DNA from 3 places in the Trinickia sp. EG282A genome. Region 3 is predicted to be linked to each of the others. Evidence: riboswitches for the same ligand, from Rfam matches in the RefSeq annotation. Region 3 holds a riboswitch; each other region holds the start of a gene.
What was found. Region 3 has a riboswitch for cobalamin ahead of cobW (cobalamin biosynthesis protein CobW). Riboswitches for the same ligand answer to the same signal wherever they lie in the genome.
Positions count from the first base shown of each region.

Region 1: it holds a riboswitch for cobalamin, as region 3 does, so the genes downstream of both, AB4Y31_RS13290 (TonB-dependent receptor) here and cobW (cobalamin biosynthesis protein CobW) in region 3, are expected to answer to the same signal.
Region 2: it holds a riboswitch for cobalamin, as region 3 does, so the genes downstream of both, AB4Y31_RS27260 (CbtB-domain containing protein) here and cobW (cobalamin biosynthesis protein CobW) in region 3, are expected to answer to the same signal.

Region 1 is NZ_JBFRCC010000002.1:1,154,872-1,161,300, forward strand. It holds gene lgt (prolipoprotein diacylglyceryl transferase) at 1-307, shown strand, start outside; gene AB4Y31_RS13265 (SIMPL domain-containing protein) at 325-1,062, opposite strand; gene AB4Y31_RS13270 (EVE domain-containing protein) at 1,145-1,603, opposite strand; RNA gene ssrS (6S RNA) at 1,765-1,946, opposite strand; gene AB4Y31_RS13280 (cell division protein ZapA) at 2,014-2,328, opposite strand; gene AB4Y31_RS13285 (hypothetical protein) at 2,325-2,678, opposite strand; cobalamin riboswitch at 2,854-3,095, shown strand; gene AB4Y31_RS13290 (TonB-dependent receptor) at 3,201-5,201, shown strand; gene AB4Y31_RS13295 (FecCD family ABC transporter permease) at 5,244-6,245, shown strand; gene AB4Y31_RS13300 (ABC transporter ATP-binding protein) at 6,242-6,429, shown strand, end outside.
Region 2 is NZ_JBFRCC010000006.1:185,100-191,528, forward strand. It holds gene bcsA (UDP-forming cellulose synthase catalytic subunit) at 1-1,141, opposite strand, end outside; gene AB4Y31_RS27255 (CbtA family protein) at 1,346-2,065, opposite strand; gene AB4Y31_RS27260 (CbtB-domain containing protein) at 2,079-2,288, opposite strand; cobalamin riboswitch at 2,321-2,459, opposite strand; gene AB4Y31_RS27265 (histidine phosphatase family protein) at 2,510-3,091, shown strand; gene AB4Y31_RS27270 (diguanylate cyclase) at 3,137-4,663, opposite strand; gene AB4Y31_RS27275 (IclR family transcriptional regulator) at 4,831-5,595, opposite strand; gene AB4Y31_RS27280 (aldehyde dehydrogenase family protein) at 5,805-6,429, shown strand, end outside.
Region 3 is NZ_JBFRCC010000006.1:66,318-72,746, forward strand. It holds gene cobD (threonine-phosphate decarboxylase CobD) at 1-995, shown strand, start outside; gene bluB (5,6-dimethylbenzimidazole synthase) at 1,017-1,661, opposite strand; gene AB4Y31_RS26780 (cobyrinate a,c-diamide synthase) at 1,645-2,943, opposite strand; gene cobO (cob(I)yrinic acid a,c-diamide adenosyltransferase) at 2,946-3,548, opposite strand; cobalamin riboswitch at 3,640-3,927, shown strand; gene cobW (cobalamin biosynthesis protein CobW) at 4,113-5,207, shown strand; gene cobN (cobaltochelatase subunit CobN) at 5,224-6,429, shown strand, end outside.

The DNA of each region.
Region 1 (6,429 bases), on a different contig from region 3:
GCGCCATCCGTCCGAGCTCTACGAGGTTGCGCTCGAGGGCATCGTGCTCTTTTTCGTGCTCTGGTTCTTCACGCGCAAGCCGCGCCCCGCGGGCGCTGCATCCGCGGTCTTCCTGATCGGGTACGGCCTTGCGCGCTTTATCGTCGAGTTCGCGCGTGAGCCCGACGATTTCCTCGGTTTGCTCACCTTCGGGCTCTCGATGGGGCAGTGGCTGTCGTTGCCGATGATTCTCGTAGGCGTCGGGCTATTTGCCTGGTCGTATCGGCGTGCGGCGAAAGCGAAAGAGCCCGCCGCCGTGGCGCGTTGAACGCGGACTGAGCGCAGTCAACGCGTCATCTGCACCGAACCCGACACGTTGACGGTCACGCGTGACGTGCCGCCTTCGATCGGCAGCGGCGCGTTGCCGCCGGGCGCTGCCGCCGCCATGGCGCGCATCGCGATCATCGGACGCGGCGGCCCTTCGCGGCCTACGTTGACCTCGCGCACCGTGTAGCCCGTGTAGCCGAATGCGTGGGCTGCTTCCTGCGCCTGCTCGCGAAACGAGGCGATGGCGTCGCCCGACAGCTTTTGCGCGGCAGATCGCTGCGCTTCCGGCGACAGCGAGAATGCGACATTGCCGATTTGCATCGTCGCGTTCAACTCGCCGGCGAGCTTCGATGCGGCGGCGAAGTCGCGCGATTCGAGCACGACCTCTGTCCGGCCGCGCCATGCCGAGATGCGGCCGTCGCGATCCGTCGACGGATAGACCGAATAAGTGCCGGTGTGCGCGGTGACGCCGGTCACGCCCTTCGCCTGCCGCAACGCCGCGGCGGTTCGCTCGTTCAGCGCGTTCGTCAGCGACGCGGGATCTTTGGCCTCCTGCTCGTAAAAGAGCGTGATGTCGACGACGTCCTCGGGAACGTCGGCGCTCGCCTGAGCCGACAGCGAGAGTACGCCGGAAGGCACGGCCGCGCGATCGATGACGACCGGATCGGCATAGGCAGCCGAGGGTGTCACCGTCAGCGCGAAAGGCCATAAAGAGGCGGCGACGGTCGCGACAGCGAGAACGGTTGTTCTTTTCATGTGTGCGGTCCTTCTTCGGTGTTGAACGATATCCCTTGTTAGGACGGAGCAACGAACCCGGTACGCGTGGGAACGTTCGACGTCAGGTGAGCCGCGCGGTAATGAAGCGCCACTCGGCTTCGGTGACCGGCGTGATCGAAAGACGATTCCCTTTCGCGAGCACGCGCATGTCGGCGAGTTCGGCATGCTTCCTCAACTCGGCGAGCGAAATGAGCGGAGTCTTCTTGACGAACTTGACATCGACGAGCATCCAGCGCGGCTCCTCAGGCTTCGATTTCGGATCGTAGTAAGGGCTTTTCGGATCGAACTGCGTCGGATCGGGGTAGGGCGTCGAGACGACTTTTGCGAGCCCCGCAATACCGGGCTCGGGGCAGCTCGAGTGATAAAACAGCACGCCGTCGCCAACGCGCATCATGTCGCGCATGAAATTGCGCGCCTGATAGTTGCGCACACCTGTCCACGGAAGCGTGCGCTCGGGGGCATTCGAGAGATCGTCGATGCTTGCTTCGTCCGGTTCGGACTTCATGAGCCAATAGCGCATAAGGCACTCGGATTCGTTGGGTGATCGTCGAACGAAAGATGCGCGAGCCTCAAAAAACCTATAGTGGGTGCGGACGTGCCCCTGGCTCCGGCGGGAGCAGCCGAGGCCAATGATCGAGACCAAATGAAAACGGCATCGGATGAACCGATGCCGTCGTCGAATAAGTCCCCGCCTTAGCCGCTAGGCCGGCATCCTGAACCTGAGGTTCAGAATTGGTCGCAGTTAGCAGCACTTCGGGTACATCAGACAGAGTGACGCGCACGCCCGTGCTACAAATTTCCGCAACCGTGCACATGGCATTGGTTCAAGGAATCTATGACCTTGGCGAACCAGGCAGGGAAGCCGTAAAAACTGGGTACAACTTGTATCGCCGCCTGCCGCTACCGCGGACGGGCAGTGTGCCGCTCTTGCTATCGTGCCTCGTGTTGCGCGAGCACGGTGCCGAGCTGCTCATTCATTTGACGCATTGTACGACGGATTTCGTCCGCGGGGAACGCCTCACCGTGGCGAATACTTTCTTGCAGCCTCAGCAATTCCGACGCAAGCGAAATGGCGGCCATCACGGCGATGCGGTCCGTGCCGCGCACGTTGCTGGCCGTGCGGACTTTCGACATTTCCGCATCGACGCGCGCGACGGCGTCCACGAGCGCGGACTCCGTTTCCGGTGAACAGGCCAGCCTGTATGTCTGGCCGAGAATCGAGGCTTCGATCTGTTTCGTCGTCATGCGTTCTCTCCGTGGGCTGCGCCGTTACGAGCCGGCTCGCCATCACCTGCCGGCGAAAGCAGGTCGAGCTGGTTGTCGGCGTCGTATGGGCCCTTCGTACGAGGCAGTTTCTCGAGAATCGCGTTCAGGCGTACTTGCGCATCGTCGATCTTGGCAAGCAACGTATCGCGTTCGGCCTGCAGCGCGTTACGCTCGTCGCGCACCAGCGCGAGTTCGGCGTGCGCGGCGTCGTTATCCGCGCGAAGCTGGGCGAGTTGCTCTTCGAGTGCGTGACGTGCCTGCTGATGGCGTTCGTTGATCGCAATCAGCCGGCCGATGTTCTGTGACAGGATTTCGAGTTCGTTGAGCATCTGCTGCGTCCTCTAAAGACTTGCGCATTTTAGCGCGGAAAAGAGCGGTATCCGACCTCCGACTCGTATCGAGACGTAACGAAGCACCGTACATTGCCGTATTTCAGGCGGTTTTTGCCGATGGCTGATGCAACGAGGCCCGATCGGCAATTGTTGACGCACCCCGGTTGCACTCCTACACTTGCGGCACTTTGGTGCCCGCGCGCTCGCTCCGATGCGCGCGGTTAAACGGGAAACAGGGAGCATGGTCCGCCCCGGGCCGAGCCAACCTGTGCTGCCCCCGCAACGGTAAGCGACATGCATCGCGAAGATCGCGATGCGAGTTCGGTCCGAATGCCACTGCGCGTGTCGAGCGCGCGGGAAGGCGGACGCGATTCGTCGCCAGCCCGGATACCGGCCAAAGCGGGAGTGCGGCCGTTTCGCCTGTCGCGCGGATCGCGCGCGCAAGCGTCGCTCGGCCCGCTCATGACAAAGCGGCCTGCGGGGAGCGGGCCGCATGCCGATCCCTAGGGAAACCATACGATGCCCACGCCCCTGCTACGCGCGACGCTCGTCGCGTTGGCCGGCCTGCCGCTTGCCGCACTTGCGCAGTCCGCGCCGGACGATTTCACGTCGCCCACTTCGTCTCATCCGTCCGCTTCTTCGGCTTCTTCCGCTTCGCCATCATCCGCTTCCTTGCCTTCATCGTCGAGTGCGCCGCAGGCGGCCAAGATCGCCGCCCCGTCCACAAGCGCCACCCGAGCGACCGAATCCGACGGCGTGCCGCTCGCGCCGATCGTCGTCACCGCGCAGCGAGGCGCGCAGCCGCTCGCCGATGCCATCCCGCAGACGACACAGTTCGATCGGCAGGACATCGAAGATTCGACCGCCACCGATCTACCCGGCTTGCTCGCGCTCGCGCCGGGCGCGCAGATCGTTCGCAACGGCGGACCCGGATCGAACGCGACGCTGATGCTGCGTGGCGGATCCGCGGCGCAGTCGCTCGTGCTGATCGATGGCGTGCGGGTCGACTCGGTGAGCCTCGGACAAGCGCAGATCGGGCAAATTCCGCTCTCGCAGATCGATCACGTCGAAGTCGTGAACGGCGACGTGTCCGCGCTTTACGGCTCCGGAGCGATGGGCGGCGTCGTGCAAGTTTTCACGAAGGACGGCGGCGACCATCCGCCGCGCTTCCATTTCTCGCTCGGCTACGGCAGTTATCACACGCAGACGCAGGCGCTCGGCGTCGACGGCGCATTGGACAAGGACGGCAAGACCACGTTCAGCGTCGACTTGTCGCGCTACAAGACCGACGGCTTCTCGTCGATCGATCCCGCGCTCGCACCCGCCGCGAATCCGAATGCGAACGGATATTTGAACGAGAGCGTCTCGGTGGCGCTGCGCCACAAGTTCAGCGAGAACTGGGACGCGGGCGTGCGCTTTTTCCAATCGGACGGCAACGACAGTTACGACAATGCATTCGGCGTGCCGACCGATGTCAACAACCTCTACAGCAAGGTACGCCAGGCATCGGTGTTCGCGAACGGCAAGCTGACCGACTGGTGGACGACGCACTTGACCGTGGCCGAAGGCGACGATCGTTCCGTCGTGAAGACGAACGACGTCTACAACAACCGCTTCGACACGAACAACCGCCAATACACGTGGCAGAACGATTTCAAGTTCGCGCCCACCCAGAAGGTCCAGATCGGCTATGAGCGGCTCGACCAGAGCCTCGGCTCCGATATCTTCGCCGCACCCGGCCGCCACGTGAACTCGTTCTTCGCGGGCTATGCGGGCCGCTTCGGCGCAAGCCAGATTCAGGCCAACGTGCGGCGCGATCAGTACTCCGATTTCGGCGCCGCGAATACCTACTATCTGGGCTACGGGTTCGATTTCGCCGAGCACTGGAAAGTGACGGCAAGCTACTCGAGCGCGTTTCGCGCGCCGAGCTTCGACGATCTTTATTTCCCCGGCAGCGGCAATCCGTCGATCCGGCCCGAGCGCAGCCATTCCGTGGAGGCGGCGCTGCAGTACGCTTCGGACTCGCTCGGGGTGATGCGGCTCACGGCGTTCGAAACGCGTTATACCGACCTGATCAACTACGTGTCGACGCAAGGCGGGCTCTTCTTCGTCGCTGAGAACGTCGGCCGCGCGAAAGTACAGGGGCTCGAAGGCTCGTGGAGCGGCCATGTCGGCAAGACCGATGTGCGCGCCGCGCTGACGGTGCAAAATCCGGTCGACGAAGACGCGGACACCGATCTCGTGCGGCGTGCGCGGCGCTTCGCGTCGCTTTCGGCGAATCGTTCGATCGGCGCCTGGCGCGTCGGCGGGGAATGGATCGTCAGCAGCGAGCGCAACGACAACGGCGTCAAGCTCGGCGGCTATGGCCTCGTCAACCTCTCGGCGCGCTATAACATCACGAAGGCGTGGTATGTCAGTGCGCAAGTCGAGAACCTCTTGGATAAGAACTATGAGCTCGCTTATCCCTACAACACGCCAAGGCGCAGTGCGTTCATCACCGTCGGCTGGCAGCAGCAGTAGCGTATGCACGTAAGCCGCTCGGCCTCTCTCGCGCGCCCGCCCATGAGCGGCAAGCGCGCGGTCGCGATCTGGATCGCGCTCGCACTCGGCGCAAGCGCGATCTTCGTGGCGGCGCTGACGCTCGGCAGCGTCGAAATGACGCCGTGGCGCGCGCTCGCGGCGCTCGTCCATACGCGCGGCGCCGGTCTCGATTCGAGCGCGGAGATCGTGCGCACGCTGCGGCTGCCTCGCGCGCTCGCCGGATTCGCCTGCGGCGGATTGCTTGCGCTTGCCGGCGCGCTTCTGCAGGTCTTGCTGCGCAATCCGCTCGCCGACCCGTACGTGCTCGGCGTGTCGGGCGGCGCGGCCGCGTCCGCCGTGTTCGCGCTGCTCGCGGGCGCGGCATGGTGGACGGTCGATGCGGCGTCGTTCGCCGGCGCGATCGTCTCGATCGCGCTCGTGCTCGGCCTCGCCAGGCGCGACCTTTGGCGCGGCGAGGCGCAGGAAGCGTCGCCACGGCTCCTTCTCACGGGCGTCGTGCTCGCGACGGGTTGGGGCGCGGTCGTCACCCTTCTCCTGACGCTCGCGCCCGACGAGCGCCTGCGCGGCATTCTGTTTTGGCTGACGGGCGATCTGAACGGCGCCGGCGCGCCGTGGCCGGCCGTGGCCGCGCTCGTCGTAGCCGTAGGCATCAGCGTGCCGGTGGCACCGCAACTCAACGTGCTGTTGCGCGGCGAAGCGCTCGCGGCGACGCTCGGCGTGCCGGCGGCAGCATTGCGGCTGCGCATCTATCTCGTCGCATCGCTCGCGGCCGCCGTGGCCGTGACGACGGCGGGCACGATCGGCTTCGTCGGCCTCGTCGTGCCGCATGCGCTGCGGCTTGCGTTCGGCAACGATCAACGCATGCTCGTGCCCGCGTCGGCGCTGGCGGGCGGTATCGTCGTGATGGGCGCCGATCTCGTCGCTCGCACGGTCATCGCTCCCGCCCAGCTACCCGTCGGCGTGGTGACGGCGATGGTCGGCGTGCCGACCTTTCTCTGGATGCTCATGAGGCGACGCGCATGAGCAACGAAGGGACGAACCGCGCGTTGTCGACGGAAGCGCTGATATTGCGCGCGGGCGAGCGGCTGTTGCTCGACGGTCTGACGCAGACGTTCGGGACGGGCGAAATCTGGTGCGTCGCCGGGCCCAATGGCGCCGGCAAGACGACGCTGATCTCGACGCTCGCGGGATTCCTGCGGCCGGCCGC
Region 2 (6,429 bases), 120 kb from region 3:
GCTGTACGACCGAATAGAACATTTCGTTCTCGGGCGGCATCTTGCCGAACATGCCGAGGTTCTTTTCGAGCGGGTCGGGATTGATGAAGAAGTGCGGCGTTTGCACCAGATACAGCTTCTCATCGCGCTGAAAATAGCCGACGGTCTTTTCCAGGAAGTCGGCGGTGGGCACGTGGTCCGCGTCGAAAATCGCGATCAGGTCGCCGTCGGTGCGCGTGAGCGCGGCATTGATGTTGCCGGCCTTCGCGTGCTCGTTGCGCTCGCGCGCGAGGTAAATGCCGCCGTGGCGCTCGACCATCGCCCGCATCGCGTCGGCCCGCGCCCGCGCCTCCGCCGCTTTAGCCGCGTCCGGCTGCGTAAGCTTTTGCTGCGTGCCGCCGTCGTCCAGCAAATAGACGTTCAGCAGCCCGCACGGATAGCGCATATCGAGCGCCGCGCGTAGCGTGACTTCGAGCAACTCGGGCGGCTCGTTGTAAGTCGGAATGAAGACGTCGACGCGCGGCAGCGCGCCCGGCATACGGATCAGCGGCGCGGCTGTGCGCTGCAGCGGGCGGCTATTGACGAAGAGGCCGAGCAGGGCCACCACGATGCCATACAGCTCGGCGCCGTACAGCAGCAGCATGAAGATGAAGTCGGGCAGGCCGTTGTAGCCGAGCGTCGACGTGGTGCGCCAGTACAGGTAGCGGAAGGTCAGGAAACCCGAGCACAGCAGGAAGAAGAGGCGGCTGCGCTCGAGGCTGGATGTGTGCCGCAGCACGATCATCCCGCCAAGCACGGAAAACGAAAGGCAGAACTGCGCAGTGAGGTCGAGCTTGACGGCGACGAGCACGAGGATGGCTAGAAGCGAGCTTCCCCACGCCGCGGCGGCCGCCCAGGCAGGCACGCGCAGGCACTGAGTCTGTGCGTGCGCGGGGGCGGCGTGTCTGGAGGCCTCCCCTTCGTTTTGTTTACCGGGGCTCCACCACCTGCCAACAGCCGCCCTGAATGTCTTTTCCATGACTGGTATCGACAACCCTTGCTTTGCTTCGCCAGACAACAAAACAAAAGGATATTCGGGGATTCCAAGTGGCAATCGTTCAAGCTCAAGCCATTTGCTTCGCCATTTTGCTGATTCGTCGCACTTCCATTTGCCGAACTTCAATGGTTGGGACCGCGGATATCGTCAGGCGAATAGAAGTATAGGTGCGTGATTCGATCTGGCAAATAATTTTCGGTCAGAGCAGGAAGGCGCTGACGTGACGACTAGCCGCGAGGCGCGCGCTCGCAAAGTACAGGTCCGGCAAGCGCCTGCCGCCGGACCCTCATCGACAATCGGGCCGCATTCGTGGCCCGATAGAGACGTGGTTCAGACATTCACCTCGGCGCGTTCGCCGTGTTCGACCCACGCGCCAAACAGCAGGCCGATCGTCGCCCACATGATCACCTGCATGCCGATCGCGGCAGCGCGGAACTTCCACAGCACCACAGCCGGAAAGGCAGCAGGCACCTCGTTAATCGATGGCAGCCCTAGCTGCACGGCGGCGATGATCGCGACGAATAAGAGTCCCGCAATGATTGATGCGTTCCATTGGCCGAGTTTCGCCAGTAGAACGCGGCGCACGTTGATTGAGAACACCATCGTCGCGATCGAGATTGCGATCATCAGGAAGAAGAGGCCGGTGCGATAGCCAATGGTGTCGGGGTCGCCGACCGATGGCGGGTTGGCCGGATACTTGACGTTCGGCACGATCACAAGGGTGATGAATGCCGCCAGCGCGATCCAGGCGGCAAGCGGCCGAGCCGGCAGGCGGCCCACTCGCCCGTATGCATAGGCGAACGTCAGCGCGAACAGCCCACCGAATGCCGCACCGTAGGTAACGACGCCCGTCAGCAGTCCGAGGCCGGCCTGCGTGTGGCGGCTCACCAGTTCAGGTTCCGGCGCCTCGCCTTTGGCGGCGTCCAGTTTTTCTTCGAAGGAGATCGCTTGATCAACTTGCGGTTCGCCGACCAGCTTGGCGAAACCGAACGTGAGCAGGCCTGCGGCGATGCCTGCGAGCATCCCGCGTACGAGCAGCTTTCCGACCATCGTGATCTCCGCGTCAGTGGCAGGGGAAGCCGAGGAGGTGCCGGCCGTCATGCACGAATTCGTGAACATACATGCCGGGAACGATCGACGTCGCGCCTTCTTCAGCGCCGACAAAGTAGATCGCCAGTAGCAGGATCAGACCGACGAACACCACCCACGGCAGAAGCTCGCGCACGGGAATCGGGGCCGGCACTATGGCGGGCTTCAGGACTGCTTCACTCATGATTTCACCTCCGGGGAATCGCGCCCGATAAATGGTTGTGGGGAGACGATGGCGGGTCTGGCTTCCGGGATCGGAGATCGCCGGTTACAGTGGCGCGGCCGCGCCGGTTTTGCACCGGCTTCCGCACATCGTGTCGGGGCGATTGTACGCGCGATTACTCTAGTGTTGAAAACTGATCGTATGCGCTGTTTCAGCTTTTGCCAGAAAAGCCACATGGAGGCATGAAGGTGCACCGTTCGCTTTACCTCATCGCACACGCCGCTACCCACGCGATGCGCGTCGGCCAATTCCCAGGCGACGATCCGTTAGACGCGCACGGACTTGCTCGGACCGCCGCCGTTTGCAACCAGTGGCCGCAGACGTCGATAGTGCTGTCCAGTCCAGTGCGCTGCGCGCAGCAAACAGCCGCTGCCTTAGCATCGGAAGTTCGCATCGATTATGCGTTACGCGATGTCGACTATGGCGACTGGCGCGGAAAGCCACTTGCGGAGCTAGCCCGAGAGATGCCTGCGGCGCTCAATGCTTGGATAACCGATCCATCCGCATCGCCGCACGGTGGTGAATCGCACGAGGACGTCTTGCGTCGGGTCGGCTCTTGGCTCGACCAGCTTCCGCTCCCGGACGACCTTGTTGCAATTACCCACAGCGCGATCATTCGCGCTGCGATTGTGCATGCACTTGGCGCGGGCCCAAAGGCGATGTCGAGGATCGAAATTGCCCCGCTGTCGGTGGCGGAACTCAGACCGGCGCCTGGGGGCTGGAAGTGGATGGCTCGGTCCTACGAGCACCGGGACACGGCATAGTGCTGCTGCGTCCCGGATGCGGCTTTAGTAACGGTCGCGTCGCGGTTATGCGGGGAGGGCAGTGAATAGCGCGACCTTGTTCCGCCCCGTCGCTTTCGCGCGGTAGAGGGCTTGATCCGCTGCATGAATGACTGCCGTTACGTCTGTGTCTTCGTCCGGCGTCCATGCGGCCGCACCGATGCTTGCTGTGACGCGACCATATTCGCTACCCGTATGTTCGATGCTCAGGTCGCTAATCGCCGTCCGGATTTTCTCCGCTATCGGCGCGGCTCCTTCGGGCGTGGTATCCGGCAATACGATCACGAACTCTTCACCGCCATAGCGGGCGGCGCTATCCGCCGGTTGGCGGATATTCTCGCTGATGCACTTCGCGATAGCGGTTAGCGCATCATCGCCGGCTTGATGTCCGTAGGTGTCGTTATAGGCCTTGAACTGATCCACATCGACGAACAGCAACGAAAACACGCTCCGCGTGCGACGAGCCCGACGCCATTCGTGCTCGAGTATTTCGCCAAGGGTGCGGCGGTTGTTCAGGCCGGTTAATCCGTCCGTCCTCGCAAGCATCGCTAATTCGGACTCTGCACGCATCCGGCGTTGAAGCTGCGCACCGAGCGCGAAGGAAAGACCGATGAATGCGACTGCAAACGCGGCAATCAGTGACCCGATCGTTATCGCACGACGACGCCAAGCCGCATAGATGTCCGCATGAGCGTCGGCCACCATGATGATGAGCGGCAGATGCGGGAAATTTTTGAAGTAGTAGAGCCGCTGCACGCTATCGATCGTCGAAATGTCCGAAAAGCTACCTTCCGGTTCCGAGACGAAATGCCGGAAAGTGCTGGCATTTCGGATATTGCGCCCGATAACGTGCACATCGTAGGGCTGTCGCATAATCATCGCGCCGTTTCGCCCTATCAGCGCGACCGATCCATGCGGACCAAGCGACAATCCCGCAAAGAGGTGATGAAAGTAGTCCAGTTGAATCGCGACCATCACCACACCGGCGAACGAGCCATCGGGACGGGAAATTCGACGACTCAGCGCGATGCTTGGCGAACCGCCACGCAGCCGGGAGTAGTAAGGGTCGCTAACGTACACGCCAACGTTCGGGTTGTCGCGATGCACCGTGAAGTACATCCGGTCCGCGAAATTGGCCTTGCGTGGGACGTCGCTTCCCGAATCGATGATCACCTCGCCTGTGGCATCGAGCACCAGTACCGAGCCAAGATAGGTAGCCGTCGCGGCGCGATCGAACAGCACTTCCCGGCGCAACCGTGGTGACGACTGCATGACTTCAGGATCGTTGATACCGTCTACAACTGCATCGAGGGATAGGGCGTACAGTTCGAAATTTCTCTCGATGTCTCGTTCGGCGATGATGGCAAGGTTGCGCGACGTGTCCCGGGCTCTCGCCATCGCGTCCAGTCGGCTCTGATACAGCGAGACAGCGCAGATGGCGACCATGAAGAAAGCCGTTATCACGCCCGCAGCCACGATGGCATGAGGCGCTGTCAGGCCGCGATAGAAATGCTGGTCTTCAAGCCAGCGAAGCAGTTGTTTACCGTTTCTCAACGTCTTCCATCCCCGGGGGAGTCACCGGACGAAGCGGCGTTGGACGCGCGCGTTAAGCCAGTCCTTAAAAGGACGTGCGGAAATTTTGACCGTTTCCAGGAATATAGTCTAATCGATTGCGCTTTGCTTCCCATTCACATGCCGATCAGCCGGTGGGCTGCCCTCGATCATGTGAGGAAAGTCTTGGCGGTTTCATCGGCCGTGCGCCGGAGATCCGGCTCGAACGCGAGGAGATCGTCCAACGTGACTCGTCCCACCGGTGCCTGCACCGCGATGGCTGCGCAGGCCCGATGGCGGTCGAGCATCACCGGCACGGCAATCGCAATGAGGCCCTGCAGGTGCTCCTGGTTGTTGATCGCGAGCCGGCGTCGCCGTGTCACGGCCAGCTCTTTTCGAAGCGTGTCGCGGTCGGTGATGGTTCGTTCCGAATAGGCCCGCAGCGGGAGCGTATCGATCATCCTCTCTCGCCGGTCTTTCGGCAGGAAGCTGATCAATAGCTTGCCGCTGGCCGAGCAATGCAGAGGCACGTGCGATCCCGGCTGCAGATGCATGCGCAGCGGCCATTCCGTCTCTACGCGGTCCACATACACGACGTCGTTCCCCGACAACATCGTCAAGTTGCAGGTTTCTCCTACTTTCGCGACCAACTGCTCGAGCAGTACGTGGCGCGCCGCGGCCGGGCCCGCGTGCATCAGTACGTTGACGGCGAGCATCCGCACCCGCGGCGAGCATTCATAACGCTTGTCGCTGGCACCGCGCGTGACGAGCCACGCGTCGGTCAGTTGAGTGAGGATGCGATGCACGGTTTGCTTCGGCAACCCGAGGGTATCGACGAGGTCCGTCATGGAGAGCGGGCCGCCTGCCGCCGCCAATGTTTCGAGCACGCGAAACGCGCGCACTGCTGCCGCGTTCGATTGGTTGGATGTCGACATCGTCTCCCCTCTTCATCATCGTGATGCCGCCGCTAGCTGCATTGTGTATCGCAATTCGCGGTTTTCGGGACCCCGGGGAAATCCCGAAATTTGCACTTTTCGGTGTGAGGCTCAGCGCCGTCGACAAATACTCGGGAAACGGGACTCGAAGCAGAGCGACGACGAATAGATTGGCAATACCGCCAATTTATTCCGTCGGAGTGCCGAGTATGAATGTGAGGGCTACAGTAGCCGAAACCGCTAAGGCGCCAGCGGACGAGGCAGTGGGGGAGCGCGTCGCCGCGCTAGTTGCGCGCGCACGCGAGGCGCAGCGCGCCTTCGAGTTCGCGGGCCAGGTTGCGCTCGATACGGCAGCGGCCGCCGCGGCATGGGCGATTATGGAGCCCGCTCGCAATCGCCAGCTTGCTGAATTGTCAGTGCGCGATACGGGTCTTGGCAACGTCGACGACAAGTTCCGCAAGAACTGGCGCAAGACGCTTGGGCTGCTGCGCGATCTGAAGGGGCAGAAAACCTGTGGCGTCATTGCCAGCGATCCCGCGAAGGGCATCATCGAGATCGCGCGCGCCGTCGGCGTCGTCGCCGCGGTGACGCCGTCCACGAATCCTGCCGCCACGCCCGCGAACAAGATCATCAACGCGCTCAAGTGCGGCAATGCGGTCATCGTCGCCCCTTCGCCGAAGGGCCATTCCTCATGCGAGTTGCTGATCAGCTTTATTCACGCCGAGTTCGCGAAGGCCGGACTCGATCCGGCGCTCGTGCAGTGCTTGCCTGCACCCATCAGCAAGGCTGCAACGGGCGCGCTGATGCAGCAGGCCGACCTCGTCGTCGCGACCG
Region 3 (6,429 bases):
GCATTGCGCGCGAGCGATGGATCGATCTGTCGACGGGGATCAACCCGGCGGGCTATCCGGTGCCGGCGATCGGGCAGCAGGCGTGGCTGCGCTTGCCCGACGACGAGGACGATCTCGAGACGATCGCCGCACTTCATTACGGCTCGCCGCGCGCGCTGGCGATGGCGGGGACGCAAGCGGCGATCCGCCTGTTGCCCGAGGTGCTGCCGAAAGGGCCTATCGGCGTGGGCTTGCTCACGTATGGCGAATATGCGCCAGCGTTCGCCAGGGCAGGTTTCGACGTCGAGCGATTCGTCACCGAGCCGTTCGCCGATAGGCGAGGTCAAGCGGCCTTCGTGCTGGAGCCAGGGCATGCATTGCCGGAAAACCTCAAGCATCTTGTGCTCGTCAACCCCAACAACCCGACGACCGAGCGCTTCGCTCCCGACGTCGTGATGGACTGGCATCGCCAGCTCGCGGCGCGCGGCGGCACGCTCGTGGTCGACGAGGCGTTCGTCGAAGCGCTGCCTGAGTTCAGCGTCGCTTCGCACGCGGGTGAAGAGGGGCTCGTCGCGTTGCGATCGATCGGCAAGTTCTTTGGACTGGCCGGTGCGCGCGTGGGCTTCGTGCTCGCTTCAGCGCCAATCGATCGCGCGATGCGGCGTTTGCGTGGGCCCTGGACCGTGTCGGGCCCCGCGCGCATCGTCGTGCGAGCCGCGCTGCTCGACACGGCCTGGCAGACCGAGACTCGCGCGCGGCTCGCTGCCGCGAGCAAACGCCTCGCCGAAATGCTGGGGGCGTATGGCCTCGATGCGAGTCACACACCGCTCTTCGCGTGGGCGCGACAGCCCAATGCGCAGCAGTGGCAGGACGGTCTTGCTCGTCAGGGGATTTGGGTGCGCCGGTTCGAGACAGTGGCCGGGTTGCGTGTCGGTCTGCCTGCCTTCGATGAAGCGACATGGAGCCGCCTCGAAGCAGCGTTGCGAAACGTGCGTTCTGAAACAGACGGCCGCTGAATCAGCGGCGGTGGCGCGCGATTACTCCTCCGTCCATCGATTCTCGAACACGCACGTTTCCAATGGTCTGCGCGTTGCCCAACGTTCGGTCTCGAGCATCGGCGCATCGTAGAAGCGCTCGACATGACCGAGGCAAAGGATGGCGATCGGCTTTGCCCCGGCCGGCATGCCGAGCAATGCACGTACATCGTCCGGATCGAAGATCGAGACCCAACCCATACCGAGCCCTTCGGCGCGCGCTGCGAGCCAGAGGTTTTGGATCGCGCACGCAACCGAAGCCAGATCCATCTCCGGCATCGTGCGGCGGCCAAACACATGGCGCTCGCGATCGTCCATCAAGGCCATCACGAGCAGCTCGGCGCATTCGCGCATGCCTTCCACCTTCAGCTTCATGAACTCGTCGCGGCGTTGACCGAGTGCGTCGGCCGTATTCACCCGCTCGCGTTCGACCGCCTCGTACAGCGCGGAGCGCAGCGCACCATCGGTAATGCGAACGATGCGCCAGGGCTGCATATAGCCGACGCTCGGCGCATGGTGCGCGGCGTCGATGAGACGTTGCAGCACCTCGGGTTCGACGGCGGTGGGGACGAAATGACGCATATCGCGTCGTTCGTAGATGGCGCGATAGACGGCCGCGCGCTCGGATTCGCTAAAAGGATTCGCCATAAAAGAGTGCGGCCGTCAGCACGGGATTCGAAGGCCAGTAGCTGTGCATGTAGGTTGCCGTAATCGAGCCACGACGAAACACCGGTTCACCGGCGGCGTTGCTCGTCGGATGAGTGGCATGACGCTCGGGCGCGAGCGCGGTCGTCATGCTCGAGTAGTGGAACGTGTGACCGGTCATGGTGCCGTGTCTCGTTTCGAGCTGCTGCATGCCGAGTGCCGCGAGCCGCGTTTGCATCGTCGCGCGTCCGGGCAAAAGGCCGAGCATCGGCGTCGAGCCGCCGTCGGTAGCGGTCAGTTCGTCGAGCAGATAGACCATGCCTCCGCATTCGGCGACGATGATCTTGTTCGCAGCCGCATGCGTGCGGATCGATTTGGCGCTGCGCGTCGAGCCGGCCAGCGTGGCGGCGTGCAACTCGGGGTAACCGCCCGGAAGATACAGTGCATCGGCCGCGTCGGGCACAGGCTCGTCGGCGAGCGGCGAGAAGAAGCTGACGCGTGCGCCGAGCGATTCCAGCAGCGCCACGTTCGCGGGATAGATGAACGAGAAGGCGGCGTCGCGCGCGATCGCGACATGCAGGCCCGCAAGCAGCGGCGGCATCGCTCGTGCCGAAGCGCCCGGAAACTCGACCGGGGGAGGCGGCTCGGCCAGCGCGGTGGAGGCTAGCGTGTCGGCCGCGCGTTCGATACGCGCCTCGAGGTCCCCGATTTCGTCGGCTTGATGCAGTCCGAGGTGTCGGTCCGGCAATTCGATGTCTTCAGACGGGGCGATAGCGCCAAGCCACCGAAGGCCGGACGGCAGCGACGTTTCGAGCATCTGTGCATGACGCGGCGAGCCGACATGATTGGCGAGCACGCCGTGAAACGGCACGTCGAGCCGGTATCGCGCGAGCCCGAAAGCCAGCGCGCCGAACGTTTGCGCCATCGCCTTTGCCGAGATTACGGCCGCGACGGGCACGCTGAACGTTGCGGCGAGGTCCGCGCTGCTCGGCGTGCCGTCGAAAAGACCCATCACGCCTTCGATGAGGATGAGGTCGGCTTCCCGCGCCGCCTCGGCCAGCATACGGCGGCAGTCTTCGAGACCCACCATCCACAGATCGAGCGACAGCACGGGGGCCCCGCTCGCGCGAGCAAGGATCATCGGATCGAGAAAATCGGGCCCCGTCTTGAAGACGCGCACGCGCCGGCCCTGCCGTCGATGGAGCCGCGCGAGGCCGGCCGTGATCGTCGTCTTGCCCTCGCCCGATGCGGGCGCACTGATGAAAAGCGCGGGACATGCCGGCATCGTCAGAACTCCACGCCTCGCTGCGCCTTCACGCCTTGCTCTCGGTAGGGATGCTTGACGAGCCGCATCTCTGTAACGAGATCCGCTGCATCGATCAGCGCGTCCGGCGCGTGGCGCCCCGTCACGACGACGTGCAGCATCGGTTCGCGGGCTCGCAATACGGCGAGCACTTCATCGAGAGGCAGATATTCGTACTTGAGCACGGTGTTGAGCTCATCGAGGATGACCATGCGGTATTCGCCGCTTCCGATCATCTTGACGGCTTCGTCCCAGCCCTTGCGGGCCGTCGCCATGTCGGCCTCGCGGTTCTGGGTATTCCATGTGTACCCGTCGCCCATCGTGACGAAGTCGCACGCAGGGTGGCTGCCGAGAAAATCGCGCTCGGAAGTATGCAATGCGCCCTTGATGAACTGCACGACGCCGGTGCGCTCGCCGTGCCCGAGCATTCGCACGGCCATGCCGAAAGCCGCCGTGCTCTTGCCTTTGCCGTTGCCGGTGTGGACGATCAGCAAGCCTTTTTCGAGCGTGGCCGCCGCCTGTTTTTTCTCATGGCCTTCGCGGCGGCGTTGTGTCATGCGCTGATGCGATTCGGGATCCGTCTTCATTGGAATATCGTTTCGTCTGGATGTGCAATAGTATGAGCCCCGCGATAGACGTTGGACAAGACCGTTTCTTGACGCGGCGGGCCAACGAACCTACACTCGCACGCAATCTGGTGCTCGCGCGCGCAACTCCTTTGCGCGTGCAGTTAAACGGGAAACAGACACTCGCCGCGGCGAATTTCGTCCGCGGCACGAGTCAATCTGTGCTGCCCCCGCAACGGTAGGCGAACGCATCGCAGAAGCGATGCAGAGCCGGCTTCGATGCATGCGCGCAAGGCCGCGTATGCAGGCAACCACTGCGCAAGAAATGACATGACTTGCGCGGGAAGGTGAAGCGGCGCTTTCGTCAGCCCGGATACCGGCCAGAAGAGAAGGGTGGGCGCTGCGGGTAGGCGGTGTCCCGGCCAAGGCTTCGTTGCATCTCACTGCAACGCGCGTCGGCGTTGCCGCGCCATCGCCCACCTTTCTCTTCGTTCGTCCGCCGTGCGCCTCGCGTCGTGCTCCGAGCTCGTCAGCTCGGAACGAAGGGGCGACGCGGCCCACTATCGACTGCGAGCGAGGAGCCGCATGCAATCACCACTGCGCAAGATACCCGTCACGATCGTCACCGGTTTTCTCGGCAGCGGCAAGACCACCCTGCTGCGACACGTGCTCTCGCAGGCGAAAGGCTTGCGTATCGCCGTCATCGTCAACGAGTTCGGCGAGCTCGGCATCGATGGGGAGATTCTCCGGGGCTGCGGGATCGGCTGCGACGAAGCGGGCAGCGAGACCGACGGTCAATTGTATGAACTGGCGAACGGCTGCCTTTGCTGCACGGTGCAGGAAGAGTTCTTCCCCGTCATGGAAGCGCTCGTCGAGCGTCGTTCGCAGATCGATCACATCCTCATCGAGACCTCGGGTCTCGCCTTGCCGAAGCCGCTCGTTCAGGCGTTCAACTGGCCTTCGATCAAGAACAGCTTCACGGTCGACGCCGTGGTGACCGTCGTCGACGGGCCGGCGGCCGCGAGCGGCCAGTTCGCGGCCGACCCGGATGCCGTCGACGAGCAGCGAAAGGCCGATCCGAATCTCGATCATGAGTCGCCGCTGCACGAGCTCTTCGAGGATCAACTGAGCGCGGCCGACCTCGTAGTGCTCAACAAGACCGACCTGCTCGACGAAGCGCAACGCGTGGCGGTCGAATCGCTGATTCGCGCGGAGATCCCGCCGCACGTCAAGATCGTGCCGGCCCAGCGGGGCGCGCTCGATCTTCATGCGCTCCTCGGGCTTGAAGCGGCGTCCGAAGAGACGATCGATCAACGCCCCGATCATCACGGTTCGTCCAACGATCCCGATCATCATCATCACGACGAATTCGATTCCGTCGTCGTGGTGGGCTCGCCTCTTTCGCGGGAGGCCGCGATCGCGGCGTTGCAACGGCTCGTCGAGCATCACACCATCTACCGCGCGAAAGGATTCGCCGCATTGCCCGGCACGCCGATGCGGCTCGTGATTCAGGGCGTCGGCCGCCGCTTCGAGAGCTACTTCGACCGGCGCTGGCGCGAGGACGAATCGCCGACGAGCCGATTCGTGTTGATCGGCGAGAGTCTCAATCGAGACACGCTGCAGCGCGCATTCGACGAGGCGCTGACCGCGCAGTCCGGCATGCGCGTCGCACAGGCCTGAGCGCGGCCGCTCCGCCATGCATTTGCTGCGCACCGTACCGGGCGGCTTCGTCGACGATACGGCCGGCGTCGTCCGCATCGACCAACGTCCCGCGGACATCATCGTCCTGAGTTCCGCCGACACGACGCTTTCTTTGCTAGCGAGCGTCGTCGATCGGCTCGGCCCCGGTTACCCAAGCGTTCGCCTCGCGAACGTCACCTATCTGCGGCAGCCTGCATCGGTCGATTTCTATGTCGATGACGTGTTGCAGCATGCGCGCGTCGTCGTGGTCGACCATCTCGGCGGCGAATCGTATTGGCCGTATGGCATCGAGCGTGTCGTCGAGCTCGCGAGGCGCAACGGGCAGATGCTCGCGATGTTCTCGGGCGACTTGCAGGAGGATGCCAACCTCATTGCCAAAAGCACGGCCGATGCCGCGCTTTGCACGCGATTGTGGCGATACCTGCGCGAGGGCGGCACCGCCAACGCCGAAGCGTTCATGCGCACGATAGCCTGGCATGCGTTCGGCTGGGACCGCGAACCGCCGCCGCCCGTGCCGCTGGCGGCGGCGACGCTCTATCATCCGCAGCGCGAGACGCCTACGGTCATGGACTGGCGCAGCCGTTGGGTCGACGGTGCCCCCGTCGTTGCGATCCTTTTTTATCGCGCCCATCTGCAGGCGGCGAACACGGCGGTATTCGATGCGCTGATCGATGCGCTCGAGGCGCGGCGAATGAATCCGCTGCCGATTGCGATCACCTCGCTGAAGGATGCAGTGAGCTTGGACGTGGTCGCGCAGCTCTGCGCGGAGCACGACGTCGCGCTGGTGCTCAACACCACGGCATTCGCGGCGTCGACGCTCGACTCCTCCGAGCCGGTCGCCATCGCGGGCGATGCGCCTGTGATGCAAGTCATTCTCAGCGGCGGAAACAGGGAGGACTGGGTCGAGGACGACCAAGGCCTCAACTCGCGCGACATCGCGATGCATGTCGCGTTGCCCGAAGTCGACGGGCGCATCATTACGCGTGCGGTCAGCTTCAAGGGGCTCGCCTATCGCTGTCCGCACACGGAAGTCGATGTCGTCCGTTATCGGCCCGACGATGAGCGGATCGGTTTCGTCGCCGAACTGAGCCGTCGCTGGTGTCGCCTGCGTAGCCTCGGCAACGATGACAAGCGACTCGCGCTCGTCCTCGCGAACTATCCGACGAGCGAAGGGCGGATCGGCAACGGTGTGGGGCTCGAC